3 regions of the Bacillus sp. 2175 genome follow, and region 3 is predicted to be linked to each of the others. Evidence: predicted binding sites of a transcription regulator. Region 3 holds the regulator's gene; each other region holds the start of a gene.
The links. The regulator LexA, encoded in region 3, represses DNA repair genes until DNA is damaged. The targets are predictions, from matches to a motif close to CGAACATATGTTCG.

Region 1 (8,098 bases), 480 kb from region 3:
TGTTATTGGCAAAAATATATGTAGATTACATTGCCGTTATCACTTCGTGTTAGCGGCTATTTTTTTCATCGCCTAAAGAAATATGGTTTATAATAGGATTAGGGCGCAATAGACTGGTTAATAGCGGGACAAGACGAAAAATAGAAAAGAGAATTTCTTGTTTTGTGTAAATGTTTTTTATAATATTTGACATGTTGACAGATTATGAAATGAAAGTGAGTGATCCATGTGGATCTAACGCAAATTCAAAACCCTAGTTTTTTGAAAGATATGTCTATCAGTGAACTAGAGGGATTGAGTGAGGATATTCGTAAGTTTTTAATTGAAGAGCTCTCTCAAACAGGTGGACATATTGCACCTAATTTAGGTGTAGTAGAACTCACAATTGCTCTGCACAAATTATTTGATAGCCCGCAAGATAAATTTTTATGGGATGTAGGACATCAATCCTATGTACATAAAATTTTAACTGGACGTGCGAAAGAGTTTGGTACATTAAGGCAATATCAAGGTCTATGTGGTTTCCCGAAACGTTGCGAGAGTGAGCACGATGTATGGGAAACTGGTCATAGCTCGACTTCGTTATCGGCTGCAATGGGAATGGCTCTGGCACGTGATTTAAAGAAAACGAAAGAATATGTTATACCAATTATTGGAGATGGTGCTTTAACAGGCGGAATGGCTTTAGAGGCATTGAACCATATTGGACATGAAAAAACAGACATGATTGTTATTTTGAATGATAATGAAATGTCAATTGCACCAAACGTTGGTGCGCTTCATAATGTGCTCGGTCGTTTACGTACCGCAGGAAAATATCACTGGGTAAAAGATGAATTAGAGTATATATTAAAGAAAATCCCAGCAGTTGGCGGGAAAGTGGCTGCGACAGCAGAGAAAATAAAAGATAGTCTTAAATATTTACTAGTATCTGGTGTCTTTTTCGAAGAGTTAGGCTTTACATATTTAGGTCCAGTCGATGGGCATGATTATGAAAAGTTATTCGAAACGTTGCAATATGCAAAGAAAACAAAAGGCCCAGTGCTTGTTCACGTTATTACGAAAAAAGGAAAAGGTTATAAACCGGCTGAGAGTGACGTTATTGGAACTTGGCATGGAACAGGACCTTATAAAATTGAATCAGGTGACTTCGTTAAGCCGAAAGAAGTTGCACCAGCATGGAGTGCTGTCGTTAGTGAAACAGTACTTAAGCTAGCGAGAGCGGATGAGCGTATCGTAGCAATTACACCTGCAATGCCTGTTGGATCAAAACTTGAGAAATTCCAAAAAGAATTCCCAGATCGTATGATTGATGTAGGTATTGCAGAACAGCATGCTACAACAATGGCAGCAGGTATGGCAACGCAAGGAATGAAGCCATTCTTAGCGATTTATTCAACATTTTTACAAAGAGCATATGACCAAGTTGTTCATGATATATGCCGCCAAAATTTAAATGTTTTCATCGGAATAGATCGCTCGGGATTAGTAGGAGCAGATGGTGAAACGCATCAAGGCGTATTTGATATCTCATTCTTACGTCACTTGCCGAATATGGTGCTTATGATGCCGAAAGATGAAAATGAAGGGCAACATTTAGTTTATACGGCGATGCAATATGAAGATGGACCAATCGCATTGCGTTATGCTCGCGGTAATGGACTTGGCGTTCATATGGATAAAGAATTAAAGGCGATTCCAATCGGTACGTGGGAGACGTTAAAAGAGGGGACACAAGCAGCTATTTTAACGTTTGGTACGACAATACCAATGGCAATGGAAGCAGCTGAGCGTCTTGAAAAAGCTGGGGTTTCAGTGAAAGTAGTGAATGCTCGCTTTATTAAACCAATGGATGAAGCATATTTACATGATCTTCTAGGAAAGAATATACCGATTTTAACGATTGAAGAAGCTTGTTTAATCGGTGGTTTTGGAACAGGAGTAGTTGAATTTGCATCTGAAAATGGTTACCATAGTGCATTAGTTGAACGAATGGGTATTCCAGACCGCTTCATAGAGCACGGAAGTGTAACAAAATTATTAGAAGAAATTGGTTTAACGACAGATGCTGTTGTAGACCGTATTCATACAATGATTCCATCAAAACAAAAAAGGGCGTAACAAATGAGCGTAAAAAAAGAAAGAGTAGATGTACTATTAGTAGAGCGAGGACTTATAGAAACGCGTGAGAAAGCAAAGCGCGCCATTATGGCCGGACTCGTATATGCAAATGAGATGAGACTTGATAAGCCAGGAGAGAAAATCTCGCAAGATACTGAGATTACGGTGAAGGGACAAGTTATGCCGTATGTAAGTCGTGGTGGTTATAAACTTGAAAAGGCATTAGAGACATTTCATCTTGATTTACAAGATAAAGTTATGATAGATATTGGTTCATCAACTGGTGGCTTTACAGATTGCGCGCTTCAAAATGGAGCGAAATTATCTTATGCATTAGATGTAGGATACAATCAACTAGCGTGGAAATTACGTCAAGATGAGCGTGTTGTTGTAATGGAACGAACAAACTTCCGTTACGTGACACCGGCAGACTTAGAACGTGGTTTACCTCAATTTGCAAGTATTGATGTTTCATTTATATCATTAAAGCTTATACTGCCAGTTTTAAAAACAATGCTTATGCCTAACGGAGATGTAGCAGCGTTAATTAAACCGCAGTTTGAAGCTGGAAGAGAGCAAGTTGGGAAAAAAGGTATCGTTCGTGATAGAAAAGTACATGAAGCTGTTGTAGAAATGATTGTCGAGTTTGCTTTAAAAGAAGGCTATGATGTGGAAGGTTTAACATTCTCACCAATTACGGGTGGGGATGGTAATATTGAATTTTTAATTCATCTGAAATGGCATGGTGAACGTGAGAATGGCGAAAATCATTCTCCGATTTCTATAGAGCAAGTTGTTACAGAAGCGCATGACGTTCTAAAACAAAAAGGGAAAGGGGAATAACATATGTTGTTCCTCTTTTTGCTGTAATTGTATAATGATTGTAAAAACAATTGTGTACAAGAAACGAATTATAAGTTAACATAAATAAGTGAAGTATACCAATGTTTAAACTATGGTAAGAGATAGTGTGAGGTGCAAATGTATGAATAAAGGTCAGCGCCATATTAAAATCAGGGAAATTATTGCAAACAAAGAAATTGAAACACAAGATGAATTAGTTGATATTTTACGTAATGAGGGATTTAATGTAACGCAAGCAACAGTATCGCGCGATATTAAAGAACTGCACTTAGTGAAGGTGCCATTACATGATGGGCGCTATAAATATAGCTTGCCAGCAGATCAACGATTTAACCCGTTACAAAAATTAAAACGAAATCTAGTGGATTCATTTGTAAAATTAGACACGGCAGGACATATGCTTGTGCTAAAAACATTGCCTGGTAACGCTCATTCACTTGGAGCACTTATTGATCATTTAGAGTGGGATGAGATCATCGGAACCATCTGTGGTGATGATACTTGCTTAATTATTTGCCGTACACCTGACGATACAGGTGTTGTCTCTGATCGTTTCTTAAATATGTTGTAACAAAAAATCTTGTTTGCTTTCCATCGTAAAGTGGAAAGTGAACAAGATATTTTTATTGGTTAAAAATATGAATTTTCAATTGTAATATAATATTTTGTTTGCATAAAGTTAAAAAATAGATGGATTGACCCGTAAAACAAATGTTTGGTACAATGAAGCGGGTTAGAAGAGTATATACATACAAATATATAGCATGATTATTTGAATGAAGAACTGAGAAAATCCTTTAGTAAGGGATTATTTTATAACGAGGTGAATGGGGCATTGTTATCGGAATTATCGATTAGAAACTTTGCTATTATTGAAGCATTAAATATTTCTTTTCAAAAAGGTTTAACGGTTTTAAGCGGTGAAACAGGGGCCGGAAAATCGATTATTATTGATGCAATTAGTTTACTTGTAGGTGGCCGTGGGTCAGCAGAATTTGTTCGATATGGAACAGAAAAGGCTGAGATTGAAGGGCTATTTTATGTTGAAGATGAGAAGCATCCATGTATTGAAAAGGCAGAAGAGTTAGATATAGAAATAGAAGATGGTATGATTATTTTAAAGCGTGATATTGCTGCGAACGGGAAGAGTGTATGTCGTGTAAATGGGAAGCTTGTTACACTTAGCATATTAAAAGAAATTGGGAAAACACTTGTTGATATTCATGGACAGCACGAAACGCAAGATTTAATGAATGAAGAACGACATCTGTTTATGCTTGATCACTTTGATGGGGATCGAATCGTTAAACAATTAGACATATATCAAAACGTATACGCTGACTATGAAAAATTAAAAAAACAATTGAAATCGTTAAGTGAAAATGAGCAACAAATGGCACATCGCTTAGATTTAATTCAATTTCAGCACGAGGAAATTCGCAAGGCGGATTTAAAGATGGATGAAGAAAATGAATTAACTGAGGAACGATTGCAAATTTCTAATTTTGAAAAGATTTATAAAGCGTTAGGTGATGCATATCGTTCTTTAAGTGCCGACGGACAAGGATTAGATAATGTAAGAAGTGCAATGGGGCAAATGGAAAGTATTACACATTTAGATGAAGTGTATCAAGAGAATCATGATTCAATTGCAAATAGCTATTACTTATTAGAAGAGGTTGCCTATCAACTGAGGGAAAAGCTCGATATGATGGAATATGATCCAAATCGTTTAGATGAAATTGAAACACGTTTGAATGAAATTCGTATGCTAAAGAGAAAATATGGAAATAATGTAGAAGAGATTTTAGCGTATGCTGATAAAATTGAACAGGAAATTTTTACGATTGAAAATAAAGACGTTCATATTGAAACGACGAAGAAACAGTTGAAGGAATTAGAAAGTGTTATTATGAAAGAAGCAACGTTGTTAAGTGATATGCGTCATGAGCTTGCAGAACACCTTACAAATGCAATTCATCAGGAATTAAAAGAATTATATATGGAAAAAACGAAATTTGAAGTGAGAATTATGAAGAGAGAAGGAAATGCAGAAGAGCCCCTTGTGGAAGGTGCGCCGGTAAGACTTACGGCGGATGGTTACGATCATGTGGAATTTTATATTTCAACGAACCCAGGAGAGCCGCTAAAACCACTTTCAAAGGTTGCTTCTGGCGGAGAGTTATCTCGTATCATTTTAGCTTTAAAAAGCATTTTTTCTAAGCATCAAGGGGTTGCATCTGTTATTTTTGATGAAGTGGATACGGGTGTAAGTGGCCGGGTCGCACAGGCTATTGCGGAAAAAATTTATCGAGTATCAGTAAACTCGCAAGTACTTTGTATTACGCACTTACCTCAAGTAGCTTCAATGGCGGATTCACATTTATTTATTCGAAAACAAGTAGCGAATGATCGGACAATTACATCAGTTACTGTTTTAACTATGGAGGATAAAGTAACAGAAATAGCTCGAATGATTTCTGGTGTGGAAATCACAGATTTAACGACAGAGCATGCGAAAGAATTACTTACGCAAGCGCATCATTTTAAACAGACAGCAGAGGCTATCCAGTAATGGATAGCTTTTTTTCTCAAATGACGATTTCTTAATTCTTCCGGTTATAAATAAAGCACTGCAAGGAGAGATTAAAAAGTGAAGCCAAGAGGCTGAATGTGGGGTAGGAGCGAGGAGAGTGAACAAGTTGAAATTAGAAAAATTTCGAAAAATAATAGGTCTTTGTCTCCTTGTTTCTTTAGTTTTTATTGGATGTTTTAAACCGCTTCGAACGTTTATTTCATCACCGAAACAACTTGTTGTTTTTGAAGGGCAACAATCAGAAATATCATCATTACCAGTTTTCAAAGCTTCATCCACAAATCGTCATGTATTTACAGTGAGTTCGAATGAACAAAAACAAGGACTTATGGTAAATTCTCATCAAAATGGTGAAGCTGATATGGTATTTCAGCTTGCTGGTTTTCCAGTGAAAAAAGTAAATGTGAAAGTGTTAAAAGATTTTAAAGTGATTCCAGGTGGACAATCAATTGGTGTGAAATTAAATACAAAAGGTGTACTTGTTGTAGGCCATCATTTAATTCAAACTGAAAAAGGTAAAATATCTCCTGGTGAAACAGCAGGTGTACAAATTGGAGATATGATTACTGAAATTAATGGTAAAACAATTGAAAGAATGAGTGATGTAGCACCGTTTATTCATAATAGTGGAGAAACAGGTGAACCGCTTACTCTTGTATTGTTAAGAGATGGAAAATATATTCGTACGAAGCTAACTCCACAAAAAGACAACGGTGAATCGTCTTATCGAATTGGCTTGTATATCCGTGATTCGGCAGCTGGAATTGGAACGATGACATTTGTTCATCCAGATTCTATGAAATATGGGGCACTTGGTCATGTTATTTCTGATAATGATACGAAAAAGCCGATTCAAGTCGAAGATGGACAAATTATGCGCTCGACAGTTACATCAATTGAAAGAGGTAGTCATGGGAATCCAGGGGAGAAATTAGCAAGATTCTCACCAGACCGTGAAGTGATTGGCAATATTACAATTAATAGTCCATATGGTATTTTTGGAAAATTAAATACGAATATGAAAAACGGTATAATGGATAAAGCAATGCCTATCGCATTATCTCATCAAGTAAAAGAAGGACCGGCAAAAATATTAACAGTTATTGATCAAGATAAAGTAGAAGCGTTTGATATTGAAGTTGTTAGTACAGTGCAGCAAAAATTCCCAGCCACAAAGGGTATGGTAATAAAAGTAACAGATAAACGTCTATTAGCGAAAACGGGCGGTATCGTACAAGGAATGAGCGGAAGTCCAATTGTACAAAATGGAAAAGTAATTGGTGCTGTTACACATGTATTTGTAAATGATCCAACATCAGGATATGGTGTTCATATTGAATGGATGTTACATCAAGCTGGAATTAATATTTATGATCAAGAGAAAAAAGCGAGCTAATATATATTATTAGCTCGCTTTTTCTGTTGAAAAATTCGTTGAAATTTTGTAAAAGCTCCGCAAGAGGTGTTTTTTGTTGTAAAATAAAAGGAAAGGGTTGAACGTTTCGTTGTATTTCTATGATGGAATGTGTTGCGAAAGGGAATAAATGAGCGATAAACATATTTTTTTGTGATTTTATCGGAAAGTAAGAAACTTTAAAAGGGAATTTTCACACAATTGTCGAACAATTCATGTAGCCTAGAAGGATACACATGTCGGAGAATCGATTCGGTAAGGGAGGAAAAGCTGTGGAGAAAATTAAAGTATGTCTTGTGGATGATAATAAAGAACTAGTATCAATGTTAGAGAGCTATGTAGCCGCTCAAGATGATATGGAAGTAATCGGTACTGCTTATAATGGTCAAGAGTGTTTAAACTTATTAACAGATAAGCAACCTGATGTACTCGTTTTAGACATTATTATGCCACACTTAGATGGTTTAGCTGTATTGGAGAAAATGCGACATATTGAAAGGTTAAAACAGCCTAGCGTAATTATGTTGACAGCATTTGGCCAAGAAGATGTGACGAAAAAAGCAGTTGACTTAGGTGCCTCATATTTCATATTAAAACCATTTGATATGGAGAATTTAACGAGTCATATTCGTCAAGTGAGTGGTAAAGCAAACACTATGATTAAGCGTCCACTACCATCATTCCGATCAGCCACAACAGTAGATGGAAAACCGAAAAACTTAGATGCGAGTATTACGAGTATCATTCATGAAATTGGTGTACCCGCTCATATTAAAGGATATATGTATTTACGAGAAGCAATCTCCATGGTATACAATGATATCGAATTATTAGGATCGATTACGAAAGTATTGTATCCAGATATCGCAAAGAAATATAATACAACAGCAAGCCGTGTGGAGCGCGCAATTCGTCACGCAATTGAAGTAGCTTGGAGCCGTGGGAATATTGATTCTATTTCGTCCTTATTCGGTTATACAGTATCCATGTCAAAAGCAAAACCTACGAATTCTGAGTTTATCGCAATGGTTGCGGATAAGCTGAGACTTGAACATAAAGCTAGTTGAGAGTAAAAGTAGTAAGGGATTTAAGTTTTAGTAAAG
Region 2 (8,098 bases), 1.4 Mb from region 3:
TTCTCCACGGCCACTACCTATAGCACGAACTTCTCCTGTTTTCGTATCCATAAATGTGAATGCACCTTGGAATTTATCGTTTGGATAATCAATGATATTATTATTTAAAATATTATCAGCAAGTTTCTGTGCTTTCGGATCTAACGTTGTATAAATTTCTAAACCGTCAGAACCAATATTAGCATCTGGCAATTCTTTTTCTACTTCTTTCACAACTGCATCCATAAATGCAGGGTATGGCATTGTTTGTAGTTGAGCTGCAGGCTTAAGCCCCTTTTCTACGTCAACTTTTGATGCTTCTTCCATTTCCTGTTTTGTTATATATCCATGTCGGTTCATTAAACTTAGAACAACATTTCTTCTTTCTGTTGCTTTTTGAACATTTTCTTTTTTCGTTGGATCATAGTTATTCGGTGCTTTCGGTAAACCTGCAAGCATCGCAACTTCTGGTAATGTTAAGTCCTTCAATTCTTTACCATAGTAGTTTTGTGCTGCTGTTGCGATACCATATGAACGATTACCTAAGTTAATTTTATTTAAGTACATCTCTAATATTTCATGTTTTGAATACTGTTGTTCTAGCTTATAAGCTAAATATATTTCTTGCGCCTTACGCTTTGGTGTTTTATCCATAGATAAGAAGTAGTTTTTAATAACTTGCTGCGTTATCGTACTTCCACCTTGAGAGCCATAATCTCCTTTAAGACTCACTAAAACAGCACGGGCAGTACCTTTAAAGTCTACTCCGCTATGCTCATAAAAACGTGAATCTTCTGTCGCTAAAAATGCATTTTCTACTAATTTAGGTATTTGATCATACGTAACATTCGTCCTTTTTTCTTTTCCATATTCATATACCAAATCCCCGTTTTTATCATAAATTTTTGAGGATAACGGATTAACAAGTTTTGCTTTTTCCAGTTTTGGTGCGTCCTTAATCATTACGAAAAAGGTAGCAACCCCCGCCACTAAACCTACAATACCAAGTAATAAACAAGTAATTAAAAACTTGCGGAAAAATGATGTTTTACCTTTTGGTTTTTGTGTTTTAGAAGCTGGTTGTTTTTTCTTTTTAACTTGTCGTCGCTCCTCGCGAGAACGATAATTTTCTGACATGTTACTTTCTCCTGCCTTTCAATTCTCCCGTTGATTTAATTAAAAATATTGAGGTCACTTTCGTAAATACGTTTAGGCAAGAAAGTGTATTGACCTGGAGCATTCAATATTTTCCCAATTCACAGATTACAAATTTTAAAATGGCTCTTATACATACTATTTTCACTTCTAATTTTCTAATAATGCTGCCCCTTTTAGCATAATAATGAAAGAAGTGAATTTTTATTACCTCGTATAAATAATATACCTTTTTTTCAAATGGTCAATATTTTCTTATTAATAAATCAAAGGTGAAATAAAAATAGCATATCAATATGAACTTCGTGTGAACTTACTTATAATTACGTATAACCAATATTAAATATATTGAATATAGGTATAATACCTCTTTAATTATAAAGATTTCAACACCACAATACCGTTACCTACAAAGAATTATTAAAAATGAAAAATAAGGAGTTGCATAATAATGAAGCTATCTCCGGTTACCTCAAAAAATATAGTTGCTGTTGGTTATAATCCTTTTTCTATGATTTTGCGAATCCAATTAAAGCATGGTATGTATGATTTCTTTAATGTACCAGAAAGCATTTATACTGGCCTATTACATGCACAATCTAAAAGTTATTATCATAATACTTACATTAAAAATTCTTTCCGCCACACAAAAATTTAAACTTAACACCCACTAAAAAAGAAAGGAGGTGAATCCTCCTTTCTTTTAAAAACATTTTACAGATGAATTATCTTCGGTTCCTCTTATTAATTTCATCATATGCTTGAATTTGTTTTTTCAAACGCCGATCAGCTTTTTTATCATGCACTACAAGAATTGCATGTATAACTCCTGGAACCCAAAATATTAATGTTAATATGAAATTTATTATTGCCTGAAATGGTTTTCCACAAAACAATACAGCAACAGGTGGAAGAAAAATTGCTAATAAATACATCATCCCTTGAAAACTCCTTATTTTGTATTTTATATATCACTTTTCAAAATATACGCAAAAAAACCTACTACCATTTTAATCTTAACCTGCCTCTAAAATCAATGTATCTCCTTCTATTTATATAAGTATTTCAGACTTTTCATTGTTTTCTAGCCTATTTTCTTCCTCTATTGCAGTTATTCCAATTGCGGAAATTAACGTTCCTATCGCTTGTATCCAAATACCAATGAGTGCAATGATTCTCTCATCCTTCTTATCAAAAATATTATCTTTATTTTCTTTCTCATCTTTCAATACATTTAAAACACCTTGATACGCTTGTAATCCAGCCCCTAAACTTTGCATGGAGTTACCCAGTATAATAATTTTCTGTAATACATTTATATCCACCAAAGCTGCTTCTACTCCTAAAAAAGCACCGATCGATTGTAAACTGTTCCCTGTAATGATAAGATAATCATTTTCTTTCAATTGTTCATTTATATTAAAATATGTTCCTATTACATTTGATATATTGCCTAATGCTAATAACTCAATTCCTATCTGATCAAGTAATTTACTTTGATTCTCTAAGCCTATATTTTGATTTTCTCTTTTTTCTTCCCCATCATCATACTTGCTCGCAATGATTTGTAATATATATCCGAGGGCTTGTAATGAGCTTCCTACAATAACAAGATCCGATTCAACTTTCTCTTCTCCAATAAATCCTCTTGTCGTTCCAATAGCAGCTGTAAGATTCCCTCCCACTTGAAACCATGCCCCTGTCACTTTTAAACTGCTTGGATTCATTTTTATCACCTATTCAAATATTTTCTAAAGCTTTCAAAACAAACAAATCTCACCCTTAATCTTTTATTTTATTTTTCAGATGTAATTTTGTGAATGATATAATGTGCTACTAATATAAAAAGCACCTTAAAGGTGCTTTTTATACGCATGCTGGGCATGTCAATGAATCTCCATTTTTATCTATTGTTATATTCAATATATATTCAATCGCTTTATGTGACCAAGTTTCAGGTGTAGGCGATTCATTTATATATTGTGGCGCACATGACTTCAGCATTGGAGTATTAATACTCCCTCCAGGATCTAAAGCAACTACAGCCATGCCATGGGGTAATTCCAGGGCCATAGATTTAGTGATACCTTCAATTGCAAATTTCGAGGCACAATATGGCGCAAGCTCAGCTTCACCTTCTCTCCCCCAACTAGAACTCATATTAATGATAATTCCTTCTTTCCTAGCTACCATTGCGGGAACAAATGCTCTTATTACATTTACTACACCATTCACGTTTACATTCATTACATTTTCAAATTCTTGAGCCGTAATTTTCCAAAGTTGTGCATTTTGATTTACAATTGATGCATTATTTATTATCAGATTGGGAGCCGTATGTCTATTAAGTATATAATTTGCCCAATTGTTAACTTGCTGAGAATCTGAAACATCAGTTACTTGGAAATCATGTATTTTACTGTACTGTTTTTTTAGTTCTTCAATTTTATCTTTTGAACGTCCACAACCATATATGTTCCACCCTAATTCATGAAATCGATCAACCATCGCACGTCCTAACCCTTGTGTCACGCCTGTAATAATTACAGATTTACTAATTTCTTTTCGCTTCATTTCCCTCATCCTCCTTCCCTATATCTTACTCTCTTCATTTTTATTCAGCGATTTACTATAGTATCAACTCAACTCATACTTTAGTAATAGTTTTGATATTGCATACATAAACAAAAAAGTAACCATCATGGTTACTTTTTGCTATATATCTAAAAATTCATTGTTTATTTCATTATTATTTTTATATTTCAACTTCTCTTTTCCACATTTCTCACACTGGTAAATATAAACTACACCTAATGTACCTTTTTTAAAATCCTCATTATCCTGCATCTTAATAAAAATATATTTATGTTTACAATGCGATTCACCCAAATAATTTCTAAACCACTTTTTCAACACAACACATTCCACCTTTATGATAGAACCTTTATTTAGCTGCTTTATTACATACTCTTATTTAAATGTTCAATCTCATCTTGCAATTTTTTAAATTGCTCAAAATGCATGGTAATAGATTGGCTACTACCATAATCAACATTTTGTTTCACTAATATAACACCCGTATCATGAAAAAGCGCTTCAAGTTCTTTCCTAATAGACACTTTCGCAATATGAGCTGTTTTAATTGCAGATAAAATTGCAATTTCATTAAACTTTAATTTTATTTCATTTGGACAAAATGCGTCTTCAACTAATATAACTTCATTACTATAAATTAGTGCAACAAGATTACTTGATTTGGCATCTGTTAAATCAACTTTTTTCATAATATCTTTCATTACATTTTGCCTCCTTTATTTTCATATATATCAATTATACAAATTTTTTTAAAAAATTACTCAACTTTATTATATTAATTTTAACACACTTTTATTGAAATCCACGCTCCAAACGTTTTACTATTCCACAATTTTTATTGTATGAACCATCTGAACTATAACTCCATATAGTAATGTTAACAACTTATTATAAAGCAGGTGAAAATTATGCCATCAGTTGTAGGAAATTTAGTTGTACAAAATAGCAATGGATCATTTAACTTAGGTGATTTCTACAACGTATCTCCGAAAGAAAATACGAAAGCTTATAATGGTTCCGGCGCATCAAACGTTGGTTTTGTTGTTAATACTTTTAGCGGTGTTAGCGCGACCAATACATTTGATTCTGACCTTGCAGATCAAAACCAAGTGGGTACAGCCTAATCTTATGTTCAACTTTCTGTATAGAAAATTTTAATTTGTCTATACTATAATCAGGCTGTTTGACAGCTCTTGTCGATTTTGGAGTACCCTATCTTTTTCTCCCTTTCCCTGGGGCTCAGCAGCTAGCACGAAGCTAGCTGCTTTTTCTTGTATTATTTGTCTCATAAATCAGAAATAAAAGAAGCTGCCATTTAATACTCAGCTTCTTTTACGTTATTTCAATAATATCCATAGCGTTAAATACGTAAGTTTTATAAAAAGCGTCTGTACAAATTACAATTTGTTTTACCGGATTGATATGTACAACAGTCATGTAGCTTGTTAGTATGTAACCATCTTCAAAATATGTTACCAATATTTCTTTCTCAGACAGTAATGACGTTAATAATTTATCAGAAATTCTCTCTTTTGCTTCATTTGTTAAAAGCGGTTTTTGTACTTTTAATTTCTCTCCAATAATCTTTCTCATATTTAAAAGTCGTTCGGACATTACTGTAAACGGAACCCACTCTCTTTCTTCTTTTTGTATCTTTACATCGTTCATTTTTTATCTCCTTGATCATTTATACATTTATTTAGCCATACTATCCCTTAGTTATTTTTAATACTTACTAAACTCGAATTTACTTCTAAACTATAATTAGGTTACTTCTTAAAAGAACATTCGTTCCTATTATACACGAACTTACGTTCTTTTGAGAAGAGCCATACTTATTATTTCTTAACAAAAAACATAATTTTATTTATCTCCATACTTTTTTCCTTTATCAAATAAACTTCTCATTTCTTATATAACATGCATATAACAACTAAAAGGCGACTTCACCCAAAGTGAAATCGCCTTTTTCTAAAAAATATTTCAAAGCTTATTTTTCTATCCTAACTAATGTTCTTTCTGGAATACATAATTCATCTATATTAAAATGATTTATTTTTAAGTGTAAATGTCAAGATAAACATGTACATTTTCGCTTGTTTAAGCATGTACAAAATCAATCATTTTCTTTGCTAAAATGATCTTTAATTCGATAGGATTGTCCTACAATACTGACCACCGTGGCATGATGTAAGACACGATCTAGTATGGCATTGGCGAGTTTAGGGTCCTGGAATACTTCGTCCCAAGACTTGAAGTTGATATTGGTCGTTAGGATGGTACTACGCTTTTCATAACGCATATCGATTAATTGAAAGAATAATTTTGCATCCTCCGGATCAATAGGCAAGTACCCAATTTCATCAATAATAAGTAATTTGTATTTTGTATAGTGCTTTAAACGAGATTCTAGGCGATTCTCAATCTTGGCACGTTTTAAATTTTGAAGTAAATCATGACATTTAATAAAATAAGTACTTGTTCGCTTTTTAGCTGCTGCTATACCAATAGACGTGGCCAAATGGGTCTTACCAACACCACTAGGTCCTAAAAATACTATGTTTTCTTGTTGCTCTAAGAAACGTAGAGAAATAAAATCTAAGATTTGTTGTTTATTAATACTCGGCTGGAATTCGAAATCAAACTCATCAACCTCCTTTCTATGAGGAAATGCGCCCATTTTCACCATAGAATGAATCATATTTTGTTCTCGTACATCAATCTCATAGTTTGTCAGTTTAACAAGTGTCTCTACGAAGGATAATTCATTATTAATGCTAAAATCGACTACGTCACCTAAATGTTGTGCCATTTGTTTTAATTTTAAATACTCTAGGTTTGTTGTTAATTGTTGATAGCTATTCTTCATTTCTATATACCTCACCAATTACTGATAAATTTTGTTTCGCCAAATTGTCAATGTTCGGATATTTAGGTAGTGACTTAGCCAATGCTTTTTTATAATGTTCTTCTTTATAATTGAGCTTAGATTGGCTGATTTTATGTTGTACAATTAACTTCATGTTATGATAAACATATATTTGATTATCATATACTTGTAAACCGACGGTTTTACCTTGATATTCAGCTGGAACTGAGTATTGATTCGATTTGTAAGATATCATGCCTGATGTATTAACTTTTACAAGTTTATGCTTAATCATATAGGAATCTCTTATCGCGCTCTTCGGGAGTGGTTGTAGGAGATTCTTTTCCTGTTTTAGGGCAAACACTGGAATCTTACCAGTCCCTTGATGAAATGTTTGATTAATTCTTGCACATAATTTTTGCACAAATTCATGTAATTCTTCAAAAGTGAATCTTCCTTGATAAGCATGAATTTCGTCTAGAAGTTTCATTGGCGCTTCTACTTTCCCTTTGGTATTTGGTCGCCCTGCGATACAAGGTTGTACCTTAAATCCAAAATCTTGAGCGAATTGGGCAAACTTATTGTTAATCGTTCCTGTAAAGTGTTCTGTTCGAGCTTCATCCATTACCGTCTTCATATTATCCGTGACAATTACCTTCGGTACACCACCAAACATTTCAAATGCCTCTGTCATAAATGACATTAAAACACTTTGTGATTTTGAAATATTCAAATGAAAAACTTTAAATCTCGAGTAGGACAATAAAAGTACAGCTACATTCACATATACGATTTCGCCACTTTTGGTTTCAAATCGTATGCTTTCTTTCCAATCTAATTGAGCTTGTTCTCCTGGAGGTGTCTCATAACGGACACCCACTGAATGACCTGATAAAATACGCTTCCCCTCATCAAAATATGTTCTAAATTCAGGCTTTCTATTAATATAAGCACGAAATGCAGACTGTGAACATTTTAAACCGTGATTGTCTGTTAGATACTGCCATAACACTCGTTTGTAGTAGAAGATTTGTTTAGAATCACTAGATAAAAGAGCTGCAATCACTTCATAATATGTATCGATTTTCGATGTTTTATTTTTTGTCCCTTTTGGTGTAAAACCATTCAAATACTTATCTATGGTACGCCGATCCACATTCAATTCTCTGGCTAATTGACTTTTATTTATCTTCATTTTTAAGTTCCCCATTAGTTTTTTAAAATTTGGTAAGTCTGAAAGACTTTTAACCTCAAATTCTGTTTGAATATCTAGCTTAATATACATACTAACCACCTCAGAGTCAGTATGGAGAATCCAATTGAAAATGTACATATTTATTCAAGCGTTAATGTACATATTTAAGTTAGCATTTATATTTTTAAGTTCAATTCCCCTACTCGTTCCTTATCTTCATCACCAACCCAACAACTAAATAATTCGAAATAGTCTCTATCTTCCAAATAACCTTCCATAAAGTTAAAAGTTTTTCTTTCGCTTCT
Region 3 (8,098 bases):
TTCGGCAGCTTTTTTCGTATAAAAGTAATGATTTATGCGATTAGAAAAAGAATGAAAAAATTCATAAAAAAAATTATAAAAAATCATGTAAGAAAAGCTAACATCTATTGACACTAAACATAACATAGTATAAAATGAGAAGCAGTTAAGGCGAAGGAGGAACTGAAAAATGAAAGAAGATAGACGTTCTGCCCCGCTGTTTCCTATTGGTATTGTTATGGATTTAACACAATTGTCTGCACGTCAAATTCGCTACTATGAAGAGCATAATCTTGTTTCTCCAACCCGTACAAAGGGGAATCGTAGATTATTTTCATTTAACGATGTAGATAAGTTGTTAGAAATTAAAGATTTGTTAGATCAAGGCTTGAATATGGCTGGTATTAAACAAGTGTTACTAATGAAAGAAAATCAAACAGAAGCAGTGAAAGTAAAAGAAGAAACGAAAGAAATTTCAAAAACTGAGCTTCGCAAAATACTTCGAGATGAACTACAACATACAGGTAGATTCAATCGAACTTCATTGCGACAAGGTGACATTTCAAGATTTTTTCACTAAAGATAACTGATTCTGAAGGCGATTAGAGGGACTAAGGAGGAATTTATAATGTCTAGATACACAAAAGAAGATATTTTCCGTTTGGCGAAAGAAGAGAATGTAAAGTATATCCGTTTACAATTTACGGACCTTTTAGGGGTAATTAAAAACGTAGAGATTCCAGTGAGACAATTAACGAAAGCTCTTGATAACAAAATGATGTTTGATGGATCTTCGATTGAAGGTTTCGTACGTATTGAAGAATCTGATATGTATTTATATCCTGATTTAGACACTTGGGTAATTTTCCCTTGGACAGCTGAAAAAGGTAAAGTAGCTCGACTAATCTGTGATATTTACAATGCAGATGGCACTCCATTTGATGGAGACCCACGTAACAACTTAAAACGTGTGTTAAAAGAAATGGAAGCTTTAGGATTTTCAGACTTCAATCTTGGACCAGAGCCAGAATTCTTCCTATTTAAGGTTGATGAAAAAGGAAATCCAACATTAGAACTAAACGATAACGGTGGATACTTCGACCTTGCGCCGATGGATCTAGGGGAAAACTGTCGTCGTGATATCGTTCTTGAACTTGAAGAAATGGGATTTGAAATTGAAGCATCTCACCATGAGGTTGCTCCAGGGCAGCACGAAATTGACTTTAAATATGCAAATGCAATTCGCTCATGTGATGACATTCAAACATTCAAACTTGTTGTAAAAACAATTGCTCGTAAACATGGTTTACACGCAACGTTTATGCCAAAACCACTATACGGTGTGAACGGTTCAGGTATGCACTGTAACTTATCATTATTTAAAAATGGTGAGAACGTATTCTTTGATGCAAACGGTGACTTACAATTAAGTGATGATGCTCGTCACTTCATCGCAGGTATTTTAAAACATGCACCAGCATTTACAGCGATAGCAAACCCAACTGTAAACTCATACAAACGTCTAGTGCCTGGATATGAAGCGCCTTGTTACGTAGCATGGTCTGCACAAAACCGTAGTCCGTTAGTACGTATCCCTGCATCTCGTGGTATTAGTACACGCGTAGAAGTACGTAGTGTTGACCCAGCTGCAAACCCATATTTAGTAATGGCTACATTATTAGCTGCAGGTCTTGATGGAATTAAAAACAAATTAACTCCACCAGCAGCAGTAGATCGTAACATCTATGTAATGACAAAAGAAGAGCGCGAAGAAGCAGGTATCGTTGACTTACCAGCAACATTAGCGCAAGCATTAGTTACATTACAATCTAATGAAGTAGTATGCGGTGCACTAGGAGAACACTTACTTGAGCACTTCATCGAAGCGAAAGAGATTGAGTGGGATATATTTAGAACACAAGTTCACCAATGGGAACGCGATCAATATATGTCTCTATACTAAGAGGCTTGAACCCTTGATACAACTCGTATCAAGGGTTTTTTAATTCCCAATTATTACACTTTTATGTGGTTGCAAAATGAAAAAAGCCACATAAAAGCCACGAATTAATAACAAGTAGTGATATCATAGAAAAACATTATCAGATAAACGTAAGTTTTATATAATTTGTGAAATGAAAAAGCCTTGATACTACGGTATCAGGGCTTTTTTAGTGAAGTTATTGGATATATTAACTACTAGGCAATGGATTATTTTTGGTTATTTTGAATCATGTTACTAAGAAAATCTTTTCAAAAGAATTGATTTTATCTTTTTTTAAATCACTTGTGCTATAACTTAATAATTCTTTACTGCTTGTACAACGCGACCAATGATTTTTACGTCCTCATCTGCAAGGCTGTAAGTTTGTGGCTTGTGAATCGAATCATTACTCAATGATATTAACGTAATGCTGCTTAGTTATAACATAGTCTTATTCAGGATTTCGTTAGTTCATTTTCTAAATTTTGGAAATAAATATAGCTTAGTACCTTGCAATAAACAATACCGAGTGGTATATTATGGATAAGATAGGTACTGTGCATTGAACAGTACTAAGATAGGAAAGGAGGATGGCACTTGAACGTTCAGTTTAAAAAAGGTGTGCTTGAACTTTGTGTATTAGCACTTGTAAAACGTAAAGATAGTTACGGTTATGAACTTGTTCAGCAAATTTCTAATAAATTTTTAATATCGGAAGGGTCAGTATACCCTTTATTACGTCGTTTGACGAAAGAAGGGTATTTTCAAACGTATTTAAAGGAATCTACGGAAGGGCCACCTCGTAAATATTATCAATTAACAGAGCAAGGGGAGACGCAATTTCATTTGTTAGTAACAGAATGGTGTGATTTTGCGAAAGGGGTACAAGAAATTATTGAAGGGGTGGAATGGGATGAGTAAAGAAGGGTTTCTTAAAGAATTATCAAGTTATCTTAGAAAGTTACCAGAGGAAGAGAGGCAAGATATTTTATTGGATTATGAAGAGCACTTTCAGTTTGGACTAGAAGAGGGGAAAACTGAATCAGAAATAATACAAGGCCTTGGTTCTCCGAAAGTAATAGCGAAAGAATTACTTGCGATGTATCGCTTCGATGAAATGAAAAAAAATCCATCGACTTCAAATGTGACAAGAGCTGTTATGGCAGCGATTGGACTTAGTTTGTTTAATTTTATTATTGTGTTAGGACCGTTAGTCGCAATTATTGCTTTTATATTTTCTTTTTGGATCGGTGGTATTGCTAGTGTAGTAACACCATTTTTCGTTATTGGAAAAGTATTTATGGGTACTTTTATATGGTTGGATCTTTTCGTTAGTATAACGTTTGTTGGAGTAGGTTTATTGTTATGTATTATCGCTTTTTATAGTACAAAGTGGTTTAAGAGATTGTGTGTACGATATGTAATATGGAACTTCAAAATGATAAAAGGAGAGTAAATGATGAAAAAACTATTTTTAATCGCTATTGCTTGTATCATTATTGGAGTAATAGGAATTTCCCAAACATATGAAAAAGCAGTACAAACTGCTAAAAAAGGCGATAAAGAAAATGTAATTAAAAACGAAACATTAAAAAATATAGAAGTTAAGTTAGATGCCGGGGATATTATTGTCCAAAAATCTCCTGACTCTTCTTTTTATATCAAGCAATCAGGAGATGTACGTAAACAAGAGATTCGTATCGCAGAAGATGGTGACACATTAAAAGTTATTGGGGAAAGAGAAAAAGGTGCTTCATTTGATTTTTCTTTTTACGATTTTAGGTTTCAAACGTCTAAATTGACTCTCCTTGTGCCCGAACGCTCTTACCAAGATGTAAAAGTAAATTCATCTGCTGGACAAATCGAGATGAGTGATGTGAAAAGTGATAGCGTAAGTGTTAGAACACTTGCTGGAGAAGTAGAGTTGAAACAAATAACGGCTAAGAATGTGGAGGGATCGACAAAAGCTGGTGAGGTGAATTTTAAGAAGGTATTAGGGAAAGTGACCGCAAAAACAACAAGTGGGGAAATAAATATTCAAGATCATGATTCTAAGTATAATCTAGAAGCAAGTTCAACTGCGGGAGATATAGATATTACTTTATCGGAAAAACCACAAGATGCGGTAATTACTGGGCAAAGTGCTGCCGGAGATGTAACGATTTTTAATGAAGAAAATAAAAACGTAACAATTGGAAATGGTAGTAAAAAGATTAGTGGTAAAACGGCTGCTGGAGATGTGACGATTAAAACTCGTTAATAAGAAATAGAATGCATGGAAATCTATCAAAATACAAAAAAGAAGATAATTACCGTATATAAATAAGGTAATTATCTTCTTTTTATTATTTTTTAATGTAAATCACGATATACGCCAATTACTTTCCCGATAACTGACACTTGTTTTAAAATGATAGGTTCTAATGAAGAATTTTCTGGTTGTAAACGGAAATGGTCTTTTTCTTTATAGAAACGTTTAACAGTTGCTTCATTATCTTCTGTTAAAGCGACTACAATTTCACCATTATATGCAGACTGTTGTTGGCGAACAACAACTAAATCTCCATCGAAAATACCAGCTTCAATCATACTATCTCCAGAAATACGTAACATGAACACTTGGTCTGCTCCAGCAACAATACTAGCTGGAAGTGGGAAATGTTCCTCTACGCTTTCGACCGCTGTAATTGGTAAACCAGCAGTAACTTTTCCGACAATTGGAACTTGAATAACAGATTGTGTTTCCGTATCCATTCGGTCTTCACCTAAAATTTCAATGGCACGTGGTTTTGTTGGATCGCGTCGAATGTATCCTTTTTCTTCTAATCGTGATAAATGTCCGTGCACTGTAGAACTAGAAGCGAGGCCGACTGCTTGACCAATTTCACGTACGGAAGGTGGATATCCTTTTTCTTGTACTTTTAGCTTAATAAAGTCGAGAATGTCTTGCTGGCGTTTCGTTAACTTTTCCATTTTTTCTAACACCTCGTTTTCTTTCATTTTTCTTATTAATAAGTATAACATGTGAAAAAACATTCTACAAACATAAGTTCGAACAAATGGCGGATTTATGTTACACTATAGGGAAATAATAGGGAGAAAGAGGGGTTCAAAATGAATGCAATTATTTATGCACGTGTGAGTACAACGAAAGAAGCACAAGAAACATCATTATTACGTCAAAAAGATGAATTATTGCATTTAGCTGAGCGCTATCAAATGAATGTTACTAAGGTGATTGAAGAGCAGGCTAGTGGATATACAATTGAACGTGACGGTATATTAGAGGTGTTGGATACAATTCGAGACGAACAAATTGATGTGTTACTTATACAAGATGAAACGCGTCTTGGTAGAGGAAATGCGAAGATCGCGTTAATGCATTGTTTACATAAAGAAGGCATAAAAGTATATACGCATACACATAACGGTGAATTACAATTGTCGGATTCTGATTCGATGGTATTAGATATTATTGGTATTGTTGAAGAATATCAAAGAAAGATTCATAATATGAAAATTAAACGAGGTATGCAACGTGCAGTAGAAAAAGGTTATCGTCCAGAAAAAAATTTAAAAAATCGTCATTTAAGTGTAGGAAGAGAGAAAAAAGAAGTGCCAATTGAGGAAATTGTACGTTTGCGAAAAAGTGAACTCACGTTTGAAGAAATTGCAGCAACATTACGTGGATTTGGTCATAATGTTTCAAAGGCGACTGTACATCGTAGATATGTAGAGTATACGAAGCAATTGCTTGATAAAGAAGAGTAACTATTGTATGATAATAATCAGTTTTGATTAGAAGGGGGATTCGAGATGATTAATCACGAACTCGTTGAACGCATTAACTTCTTAGCGAAAAAAGCAAAAGCTGAAGGTTTAACTGAAGAAGAGCAACGTGAGCGTCAATCGCTACGTGAACAATATTTAAAAGGATTTCGTCAAAATATGTTAAACGAACTTAAAGGTATTAAAGTTGTTAACGAAGAAGGTACAGATGTTACACCGACGAAATTAAAAGCTTTAAAAAAGCAAGATAATGCAAAATTAAATTAAAAGATGGGCGAAGCCCATCTTTTTTATTTGTAAAAATCGTTATTTAATAACTTTCCAGTTGTTATTAACTGTTGCTTCTATCGTTTTATGTTCCAATATATAATTAGCGATAAGTTCAGACATATCTGTGGGTATATCTTTTACTACTGGTTTGTTTTGAAACATAAAGAAATTTCCCCCGCCACTTGCACGATAATTATTCATTACAACGTCATATTCTTCATTCATATTAAGAGGAGCACTGTTATGCTGTAAAGATTCTACTCTTTCACCAATTGGTTTTGAAATGTTTAATACGTATGAAATCCCTTCCCACATATCATAATTATAATGTTGTGGCTTTGGTTCTATGTAGGTAGGACTTATGGTGATTGATCCATCTGTTTTTAATGTGAAATAAGAAGCAGAGAGTTCAAGAGCATTTTTTATATCTGCTCCAGTTATTTTAATTACTTTTAATGTGTTTGGATAAATATAATTAGAAACGATATCACGCATTGTTACATGTTCCGGGAAACCTGGAGATGTATTATGGAACAAACTTGTACAAGAAATTGATACATTAGCTATATTCATCTGTATTTTATTTATGAATTCTATAAAAGGATGATCATGCAAACGAGTTTGCATAGCATCTGAAATTTGCATGTCCCCTTGAATGATTCCAATAGGTTGATCAAGCCACTTTTGTGTTTTCTTTTCGTAATCGGCTACCAATGAAAGTACATCTTGGTCCGCCTCAAATCCTTGTACAGATAATAATTCAGAAGAACTCTCTTTTTTCACCCATTTATGTTTCGTTTTTTCGAATGTTACTTTTACTTTTCCAACTGAGTGTCCATTGCATCCGGTCTGTAAAATTGTTACACCGTTAGCCATTGTGTGAGAAATTTCCCGGTGTTGGTGGCCTGTTAATAAGATATCTATGCCTTCAATTTCATGGCACATTGCATATCCTTGGTTTTCTCCTGTTAACACTTCAGTCGGTACCCCGGTTTGTAAATCTCGTTCAACTCCCCCGTGATACGCTACGACTAGTAAATCTGGTTTCTCATGTTCGCGAATATAAGAAACCCATTCTTTTGTAGTCTTTAATGCATCTTCAAATAGTAAATCTTTAATGTGATGGGACTGTTCCCAATTTGGTATGTAATGTGTTGTTACCCCATGCCCATCAACTTAAGGATAGAAACTCTACGGTTTTCCATTAATTGAAATGAACAAACTTTTAAACAGTATAATCCTCTTAAAAATGAGCATACGAAATAAACCCTAACGGGTTTCATTTTTTTCTTATGCAGCTTTCTTTTGTTTTCTCAATCCATTATACTCATAGACAACACCCATAATATCAAAGATAGTTTTCTTCTCATATCGATGGGATTTCCGGCCATTTTTCTTTAGTAGGGTAAACAGGCGGATTAAAACCTTTGTTATTATACGGGTGTTTCTCTGTATCGCTTGATATAACAGGGATAGATGATCTTGAATCATCCCAATTGCTTTATATTCGCTTAGTTCTCTTTTGTGCTTTTGCAACAGAAGTTGGCGCATCTTAAACATCGTGGAAGAACATATAAAAATGGCAATGAGTTTTCCATACACATGGCATTCTAATCGCTCTTGTTTGATAGTTTGCCAATGATGAATTTGAAATAGAGATTTCCACGTTTTAAATATGATTTCGATCTGCCAGCGGAGGGAGTAAAAATCATGGATTTGTTCCATCGGAACCACTTCCCAAGGCGTATTCGTAACATATATGTTGATACCCGTTAATCGTTTACTCTTTTCTGAAAATGTAATCCCCTTTTTACTTTCGGTATAGCTTTGTTTTTTTCTACGTTCCAGTATTTGTTCCTCTGTTAATCGGTAGATAATTACTCTTGTAAATAATCTTTGATTCTTGCCAATATACGACTCTTTTATTTCATACGTTTGTCCTGGTTTTAACGTGTGCATAATGTTCTCTAAATCAACTTGGATATACTGTGACTGTTTTTTGATTGTCCCATTTCGAAAGTATTCTGGAAATGGATTTTTCGTATAGACGGTATGGTTTAACTTAAGTCTTGATAT

Region 1: the regulator LexA is predicted to act here: its motif matches at 3,690-3,703, upstream of recN (DNA repair protein RecN).
Region 2: the regulator LexA is predicted to act here: its motif matches at 5,534-5,547, upstream of ACXKY9_RS11000 (YolD-like family protein).

What each region holds. Positions count from the first base shown of each region.
Region 1 is NZ_CM173819.1:3,941,946-3,950,043, reverse strand. It holds gene dxs (1-deoxy-D-xylulose-5-phosphate synthase) at 229-2,121, shown strand; gene ACXKY9_RS20350 (TlyA family RNA methyltransferase) at 2,125-2,964, shown strand; gene argR (arginine repressor ArgR) at 3,107-3,556, shown strand; gene recN (DNA repair protein RecN) at 3,821-5,560, shown strand; gene spoIVB (SpoIVB peptidase) at 5,679-6,977, shown strand; gene spo0A (sporulation transcription factor Spo0A) at 7,268-8,062, shown strand.
Region 2 is NZ_CM173819.1:2,058,138-2,066,235, reverse strand. It holds gene ACXKY9_RS11040 (PBP1A family penicillin-binding protein) at 1-1,116, opposite strand, end outside; gene ACXKY9_RS11035 (KTSC domain-containing protein) at 1,586-1,792, shown strand; gene ACXKY9_RS11030 (YqaE/Pmp3 family membrane protein) at 1,860-2,072, opposite strand; gene ACXKY9_RS11025 (DUF6944 family repetitive protein) at 2,187-2,861, opposite strand; gene ACXKY9_RS11020 (SDR family oxidoreductase) at 3,001-3,708, opposite strand; gene ACXKY9_RS11015 (hypothetical protein) at 3,850-4,050, opposite strand; gene ACXKY9_RS11010 (hypothetical protein) at 4,095-4,430, opposite strand; gene gerPF (spore germination protein GerPF) at 4,638-4,853, shown strand; gene ACXKY9_RS11000 (YolD-like family protein) at 5,062-5,397, opposite strand; gene istB (IS21-like element IS232 family helper ATPase IstB) at 5,846-6,598, opposite strand; gene istA (IS21-like element IS232 family transposase) at 6,588-7,883, opposite strand; gene ACXKY9_RS10985 (KH domain-containing protein) at 8,076-8,098, opposite strand, start outside.
Region 3 is NZ_CM173819.1:3,459,529-3,467,626, reverse strand. It holds gene glnR (transcriptional repressor GlnR) at 170-559, shown strand; gene glnA (type I glutamate--ammonia ligase) at 608-1,942, shown strand; partial or broken gene ACXKY9_RS17925 (LexA family protein) at 2,279-2,398, opposite strand; gene ACXKY9_RS17920 (PadR family transcriptional regulator) at 2,561-2,884, shown strand; gene ACXKY9_RS17915 (DUF1700 domain-containing protein) at 2,877-3,419, shown strand; gene ACXKY9_RS17910 (DUF4097 family beta strand repeat-containing protein) at 3,420-4,223, shown strand; gene lexA (transcriptional repressor LexA) at 4,316-4,936, opposite strand; gene ACXKY9_RS17900 (YneB family resolvase-like protein) at 5,078-5,734, shown strand; gene ACXKY9_RS17895 (DUF896 domain-containing protein) at 5,780-6,019, shown strand; partial or broken gene ACXKY9_RS17890 (bifunctional metallophosphatase/5'-nucleotidase) at 6,059-7,186, opposite strand; gene ACXKY9_RS17885 (IS4-like element IS231C family transposase) at 7,313-8,098, opposite strand, start outside.